2 regions of the Rahnella sp. P4_A8 genome follow, and region 1 is predicted to be linked to the other one. Evidence: predicted binding sites of a transcription regulator. Region 1 holds the regulator's gene; the other holds the start of a gene.
The links. The regulator Fur, encoded in region 1, represses iron uptake genes when iron is present. The targets are predictions, from matches to a motif close to ATAATAATGAGAACNACTATCAA.
Positions count from the first base shown of each region.

Region 1 (4,219 bases):
CTGGGACATGTTTGGTATTGATATCGCAGCCTTTACGGCGATTGAAATGGCCGAGAGCAGCGAGAGCGGCCATCCCAACGAAATCGCCTTTTCTAACAGCAACCGCGCCTACGACGAAGATTACTCCGGGGATAAAAGTGGGGTCAGTCTTTATAAGGCAGCCGGTAAATTCAAATATGGCGGATTCTGGGGGCACGCAGGGTATATTCAGCCTACCGGACAGACGCTGATCGCACCGCACTGGAGCTTTATGCCGGGTACGTATCGCGGTGCGGAAGCCGGTTATAAACACGATTTCGGTGACCCGGGTGAACTGAGTTTCTCCTATATGTGGGCTGATGAATATAAATCGCCGTGGCATCTGGAAATGGATGATTTCCGCCAGAATGACAAGAAAACCGGCGTTTCTTATATTCATTCGCTCGGTGCGAAATATGATTTTAAAAATGACTTCGTACTGGAAGGCGCATTTGGCCAGGCTGAAAGTTATGTCGATCAGTACTTTGCTAAGGCCTCGTACAAAATGGATCTGCTGGGCAATCCGCTGACCACCAGCTATCAGTTCTATGGTGCAGAAGACCGCATCAGTGACAAGAATGATCCGAACAGTCTGTATGACGGTCTGGCATGGTTGCAGGCACTGACCTTTGGCTATACCACCGGGCAGTTTAACTGGCGTCTGGAAGGGACGATGGTGAAAGCGGAAGGGAATCAGGGCTACTTCCTGCAGCGCATGACCCCGACTTATTCTTCCTCAAACGGCCGTCTTGATGTGTGGTGGGACAACCGCTCGGACTTCAACGCCAACGGTGAAAAAGCAGTATATGCCGGCGTGCTTTATGATCTGGCGAAATGGGACCTGCCGGGGTTCGCGGTCGGTGGTTCGTACGTCTATGCGTGGGATGCCAAACCGAGCACCAACGCCGCTTATGACCAGAGCCAGCGTCTGAAAGAAAGCGCATGGAGCCTGGATGCGCTGTACACCATTCAGGAAGGGCGCGCCAAAGGGACGTTGTTCAAACTGCATTACACCCAGTACGACAACCATTCGGACATACCGAGCTGGGGCGGCGGTTACGGCAACATTTTCCAGGATGAAAAAGACGTGAAATTCATCGTTATCGCTCCATTTACTATTTTCTGAGGTCGCTATGTCGATGAATAAATTACTGATGATCATGGTTTCGGCTGTTTTGCTGGCCGGTTGTGCACCCACCGCCGATCAGGCACAAATATCCCAAACGCGGGAAGATTACCGTGCCTGTATCAATACGTCAGAAGGCAATCCGGACAAACTGGCATCCTGCGAGGTGTTACTGAATAAACTGAAACAGGAAAAAGCCCACCAGCAATTTGCAGAACAGGAGACGGTGCGCGTGGTGGATTATCAGCGATGTCTGACGGCGCGTAAAACTGGCGACGGTCAGGCATATGCTGCTGATTGCGGGAAAATCTGGCAGGAAATAAAAACGAACAATTCACCTAAGCCGTGAATCTCAGCAGCGAAACATACCCCGGCTTGCCGGGGTTTTTTATGCCTGCTATCCGGGCTCAATCTGCGTCGATATCAGACATAAAAAAACCGCTTTTCAGCGGTTAATTTAGTCAAAGCCTGTGCAGATTACTGCGCAGGTTTATCGTTGTGCAAAGAGTCATCTTCGCGGCAATCGCCTGCTTCACAGTGGCCGTACAGATACAGGCTGTGGTTGGTGAGCTTGATACCGTGTTTCTTAGCAATCTCACGCTGACGACCTTCAATATATTCGTCACGGAATTCGATCACACGACCGCAATCCAGACAGATCAGGTGGTCGTGGTGATGTTGCTGGGTCAGTTCGAATACGGACTTGCCGCCTTCGAAGTTATGACGGGTGACAATACCGGCGTCGTCAAACTGGTTCAGAACGCGGTAAACCGTCGCCAGGCCAATTTCTTCACCCATATCAATCAGTTGCTTGTAAAGATCTTCCGCACTAACGTGATGACCTTCCGGCGCTTGCAGCACTTCCAGGATTTTGAGGCGCGGAAGCGTGACTTTTAAGCCGGCTTTCTTCAGTGCGGTGTTGTTGTCAGTCATGCGGATTCAGTCCTGTTACTATGTGCTAATCAAGTTGAGGCATGCAGCCTGTGGCATCGGCGGCACAAAATTATTCGTTTAGTCTCTTCGTTTAACGCAATGTGCCAATTCTCGTCAACGACAGCCTGTTAATAAAGATCACAAATTGCCGGTCACATTTGGAATGCAACGACTTGATCAATAGAAAAAACAGAGGAACTCAGTGTACCTTGATACGACCGAAAGTTACAATTTTGTAGCAGTTAAATTGTTAATTTCAGTAATAGTTTGGCCCTTCAATTGTAGAATAAATCCTCAGGGCCAACAGGGTTTTTAGCCAATAATTTCAGAAAGGCTAAGTTCTTCTGTGATCTGTTTCACCCAGGCATCAACACGTTCGCTGGTCAGTTCGGGCTGACGATCTTCGTCAATTGCCAGTCCTATGAAGTGCTTATCATCCGCCAGGCCTTTAGATGCTTCAAAGTGGTAACCTTCGGTAGGCCAATGTCCGACAATCACTGCGCCGCGTGGCTCAATGATATCGCGCACGGTGCCCAGCGCATCGCAGAAATATTCGGCGTAGTCTTCCTGGTCACCGCAACCAAACAGTGCCACCAGCTTACCTTCGAAATCTATCTCTTCCAGCGTTGGGAAAAAGTCGTCCCAGTCACACTGCGCTTCACCGTAATACCAGGTTGGAATGCCGATAAGCAAAATATCGAATTTTTCCAGATCCTCTTTGCTGCTCTTCGCAATGTCATGCACCTCTGCAACATCTTTACCCAATTGCTTCTGGATCATTTTTGCGATGTTTTCGGTGTTACCTGTATCGGATCCAAAGAAGATACCTACAACGGCCATAAGATTACCTAACCTCTTGTTCTCAATGAAGTGCTCTGCAACGCAGGCAATAATAATGCAGATGATAGCAAACTCGTGCGGCGGAGAATATGCTTCTGCTCGCCTTCTTAACTGGGAAATAAGTTTATCGGGCAATATTTTTAAGTGTTATCGCCTTTGTGTGCTTTCACCTGCGGCGAATTAACCTCAGGGTTAATGAGGTCAAAAGCAAGTTTGAGAAATAAGTCGTCACAATACTAAATTTCGAGAACATTCCGCCGATAGATGATTCGGGAGCAATCTCAACATAATAAAGAAATCGATGCCCGGAGAGGTGTTCAAACATGTCCTGGGGCACTTGCCTGCTGGTTACCTGTCTTGATTCTCCGCATCCCCGTCAATCCTCAGGCCAGAAACAGACATGTTTCGAGAGAGGCATATCGTGCAGTTTTTAAAAAATATCACCATCAGGGCCGCTTTATTAACCATTCTTGGCATCTTTTGCGTCATGTGGGCAGGTGTTTCCCTTTACACCGTCACCTCACTGGACACACTGACCCAAAATACCAAAAATAGTACCGAGCTGGTCAACAATATGGCGCTGATCAATAAAGGAAATGATCAGTATTTTCGTACCGTGACGCGCCTGAGCCGCGCCGTGGCACAGCTTCAGGCCGATCCGTCAAAAGGTCCGGAAATTTTTGATACCGCCAAACAATCACTCAGCGGGCTGACGCAGGCACTGGCCAGTTTTAAAGCGGCACCGCATCCGGGGCTGGAAGATTCCTCCGTGCAGGAATTGATCACCAGTTGGGAAAATCTGATCACGCAGGGCGTCACGCCATTGTTCGACGCAGCCCGCAGCAAAAATACGGAGTCCTATAACCAGCTAGCCAATTCCACCGTACCTGCACTGAGCCGCAGCTTTGGCTCATCGATGGAGAAAGTCAGCGGTCAGATCGCTGTCGATTTTGATGCGGCACAACGGCAATCCACCCATCTGACGTCATTTAGCAAAGTGATTCTGCTGACGGCATTTGGTATCGGGCTGGTGATTTTATTGCTGACTGACCGTTATCTGGTGATGGCGCTGGTGAAGCCGCTGGATAAAATCCGCGGTCACTTCGCGGTGATCGCCAGCGGCGATCTGACGTTTTATCTGGAAGAATTCGGTAAAAACTGCGCCGGTAAGCTGATTCCGTTGCTGAACGAGATGCAGTTGAGCCTGGTCAATACCGTTCAGACCATCCGCAACTGCACCAATCACATCTATCAGGGCGCGTCAGAAATTTCAGCCGGGAACAACGATTTGTCTTCCCGTAC
Region 1 is NZ_JBFUHK010000019.1:55,555-59,773, reverse strand. It holds gene chiP (chitoporin ChiP) at 1-1,144, shown strand, start outside; gene chiQ (ChiQ/YbfN family lipoprotein) at 1,158-1,493, shown strand; gene fur (ferric iron uptake transcriptional regulator) at 1,622-2,077, opposite strand; gene fldA (flavodoxin FldA) at 2,390-2,917, opposite strand; gene AC1DUO_RS12335 (methyl-accepting chemotaxis protein) at 3,339-4,219, shown strand, end outside.

Region 2 (4,219 bases), on a different contig from region 1:
AGACCGGTTTCATCGCAGACATACAACTGCCATTTATAGGTGGTCGGGATGATCAGTGAACCACGTGGCCCGCCGATGATCAGTTTATCGCCCGGCTTCGCATCAGCCGCCCATTCGCTGGCGACACCCCCGTCGTGAATATAGAAATCCAGTGTCAGTTCGTTGGTCTGTGCATCGTAATGCAGCGGCGTGTATTCGCGGTTCAGCGGACGCGGCCCTTCGCCCCACACAATCCCTTCTTCGGTTGCAGCGGGTGGTGTAATGGCATCCCCCGGATTCGCCGGGAAAAACAGTTTGATGTGGTCATCGAAGCCGCGTGACGTAAACCCGGTCAGCTCGTCGCCGTTTAATACAATGCGTTTAAAACAGCCGGAAATCGTTTCACTGCTTTTTACCGTGATATGACGGAAAACCAGTTCGTTTTTGACCCGGACCGGCAGGTTTGCGGCAGGGGTTTCAGTGCGATGTTGTGCCATCACGTTCTCTCTTTTGCGATAAGGTTTGCCGAAAGATATATCTTAGTCATGTTTTCTGCAATCCCGGAAAGTGTAAGGAAAAACAAAAAAGCCATCGCGTGGATGGCTTCGGATTGCAGTGGCAGGAGGAAGAATGGCTAGCGCACGGCGCCGTACAGGAACATCTCGACGGCGTTTTTCACCAGTTGCTTGATCTCGATGACGTCCAGTGGCGCAGGGTCGCTCTGGTACAAACGCATATTGGTTTGCGCCGTCACCAGCGCCAGAAACTGGCGCGCGCGCAAATCGGCATCAGCATTGCCGAGTTGCCCTTTTTGCATCGCCAGCGCTAAAAATGCCGCCAGTGATTCGATGGCTTCACCCGGACCGGCATCGTGAAACAACATACCGATGTCAGAACGCCCGGCTTCGGCAATCACCATCCGGTATACCGCCAGCGCGGTACCGTCGTTGGTCAGCACCAGCAACATTCTTTCACCAAAACGGGTCAGCACCGTTTCCAGCGGCAGATCAGGCAAGGGGGCGGAAAGCCCGTCAACGGCATCGGAAAGATGCCCGGTGGCGTAGGCTTTAACCACCGCCACCAGCAGCGATTCTTTGGAGGGAAAGTAATTGTAAAGTGTGGCTTTTGATCCGCCAAGCCGCCGGGCAAGCTCATTCATCGAAGCACGCTCGTAGCCGCACTCCTGAAATAATTCCGCCGCGGCATCCACAATGGCATCCCTTCTGGCCTCGGTACGTACTTTCATTTTCACTCCTTAACTGTACGGTACAGTTTCTATTTGTACCCACTCTAACCATGCCTTTCCGGCTTGTAAAGCCGCGCCCCCTGGCCCGTTTCGAAAGACGAATTGCAAAGATTTCGTTAAGAACTACATTTTTTTTATCATTTTGTTGATAACAATTATCAGTATCATTATCATTCTCACGAAGCCGAAATGGGTGCGGATGTTAAATAAACCCATATTTTATAAGGATAATGGCCTTTTCACGGAAGAATTGCATGCAGATGACCAGCGCGTCTGATTTGTCGAAAGGCAGTAAATGCGAGCAGAACTTAAAAAAATTAGTCCAGGACTTATAACAAATGTTCAAATCCTTTACACAGCAGGGTTTGGTGAAAAACGTCATTTTCATGGGGACGATTCTCACCACCACCTTTAACGTAAATGCAGCGGAAGCCGTTAAAGACAATACCGATCTCACAGCAAGCAATACGCAATCTTCTGAAGCCATCAAAAAAAAACCGGCGGTGCGTACCGCGCAGGATCTGGCGCAGAACAATGAAGAAGTCATGACTGTCACCGAAACGATGCCGGATAAAAAACCGGGCTCGAAAACCACCATCACGGCGGCAGAAATGCAGCGAAAAGGCGGTAATGATTTCGGCACTATCATGCGTTATGAGCCGCTGATCACCGCGACCGGCGCGAGTGGTGGCTCCGGCAATGGCAAAAGCGGCTTCGACCGCAGCGGTTATACCGGCTATAACATCCGTGGACTGGAAAGCAACCGCGTCGGTATCGACGTCGACGGTATTCCGCAGCCAAACGCTACCGGGCGCAGCTACGTCAGCCGTGCGGGCCTGAACACCTTTGGTATTGGCCGCGATTACATCGACCCGTATATTTACGGTCAGGTGGATATTGAATCCGGCGCCACATCAGCCGATCGCGCCAACACCTCCATCGGTGGTGCCGTTTCCTTCCTGCCAAAATCTGCCGACGATTACCTGCGTCCGGGCAAGGAAGTCTATTTCGGTTACCAGTCTGATTATGATTCTTCGGATCGTTCCTGGCACAACGGCATCACCGCTGCCGCCGGTGACGAAACCCTGCGGGGCCTGATCGCCATCAGCCGCCGCGACGGCCAGGAAACCAGCAACAACAGCGATACGCTCRATGCGTATCCGGCCAACTGGCACTCTGACGCCATTATGACGTCGGTCATCTGGCAGCCGAATGATGCACATAAAGTCACCGGCACCCTCGATTACTACGAGAAAGTGAACCACACCCATTACGATACCTGGAACAATGCTGGCAGCGCGATTCTGGGTACCGCACAACAGCAAAGTAACACCCGCCGCTGGGGCGCGAGCCTGAAAGATGAATGGACGCCATTCAACGATTACGTGGATGCCATCGTCTCGAAAGTGTATTACCAGTACACCCAGGCACACGACAACACCTATCTGCCAAACGAAAGTAAGCAGATGATGAACGTCTACTCAAACTATGACGTGAACACTTACGGCGCGGAGACCAGCTGGCTAAAAACGCTGGGTCGCCATGAGCTGAGTGCCGGTATCAACGGCCGCGTGTCCAACACTGAACGTCCGTTCCGCGAAAGCCCGGATCAAAGTGCTTTCACGACTATCATGCAGCCGGAAGCTAACAGCCGGACGTATATCTTCGGCGGCTTCCTGCAAGACACCATCAAGTTTGACCTCGACGGCCATAACTTCTCTGTCGTGCCTGCGGTGCGTGTCGCGTATCAGAATACCAAGGCAGAAAACCTGTCAGACTTGTCCAACAGCATTGTTTCTGAAGATCAGGTTTCCACCCTGTACGGTAAAGCCAACTCCGATACACAGGCCCTGCCATCACTGGCCTTCACCTATGACATCACCCCTAAGCTGATGACTTACCTGCAGTACCAGCGCGGTGCCCAGTTCCCGGATGCCAGCCAGCTTTACGGATCCTGGAACCTCGGTTCTAACTACGCAGGCCGTGGTCAGTACGCGCTGATCGGTAACACTAATCTGAAAACCGAAACCAGCAATAACTTTGAATGGGGCATGAAAGGCGAAGCCACGGAAGGCGTGACCTTCAAGACTTCTCTCTTCTATAACACCTACAAAAACTTCATTGCTAACACCCGCTACACCCGCGCGGGCAGCCCGGGTATGTTCACCAATGTGCCCTCCAATATTTATACGATTTATCAGGCAGAAAACCGCGATGAAGCCTTTATCTACGGTGGCGATCTGAGTACCAAAATTAACTACGGTACCTGGTTCAGCAGCGTTGATGGCCTGAGCACCACCTTCGCACTGGGTTATGCCAAGGGTGAATCGAAATCCAGCTACGATGGCGACAAATATGTTGACCTCGACAGCGTGCCGCCAATGAAGTTTGTGGCTGGCGTGGCATGGGATGCGCCATCCGGCATCTACGGCACCGCCCTGACCGCCACCTTCGTGAAAGGTAAAAAAGCCGAAGCGACCAGCCGCCAGAGCTACACCAATGCCGGTACGCCAATCACGGGTTCCACCACCGAATACATGAATGTGCCGGGCTACGGTATGGTGGATGCAACGGCCTACTGGAAAGTCGCGAAGAACGTGAAACTCAGCGGTGGCGTTTATAACATCACCGACCGCAAATACTGGGATTACCTGAGCAGCCGCACCCTGACCGAAACCACCAATCAGGATGAGTACAACAAAGCGCTGGCTGTGATGCCGGGTCGCAGCTTCCAGTTGGGCGTGAACGTCGATTTCTAACCGATAACGCCCGAACGGACAACATCATAGGCGTCATGTGCAAACATGACGCCTTTTTTACGCCTTGTGACCTTCTCCTCAAAACTAAACCCACCTGTACATTTTCTTGACATGGGAATTTTATTACTCCATAAATGAACCGTACCGTACGGTTTTGAAATAAACCGAAACCGACGTCCCGCGACGATTCTTAAAAAGGTAGGAAAAATGTCTGCATCCGTTCACGGCTATTCTC
Region 2 is NZ_JBFUHK010000010.1:68,296-72,514, reverse strand. It holds gene AC1DUO_RS08050 (siderophore-interacting protein) at 1-476, opposite strand, end outside; gene AC1DUO_RS08045 (TetR/AcrR family transcriptional regulator) at 614-1,225, opposite strand; gene AC1DUO_RS08040 (TonB-dependent receptor domain-containing protein) at 1,612-3,984, shown strand; gene AC1DUO_RS08035 (DUF3313 domain-containing protein) at 4,192-4,219, shown strand, end outside.
Region 2: the regulator Fur is predicted to act here: its motif matches at 1,371-1,393, upstream of AC1DUO_RS08040 (TonB-dependent receptor domain-containing protein).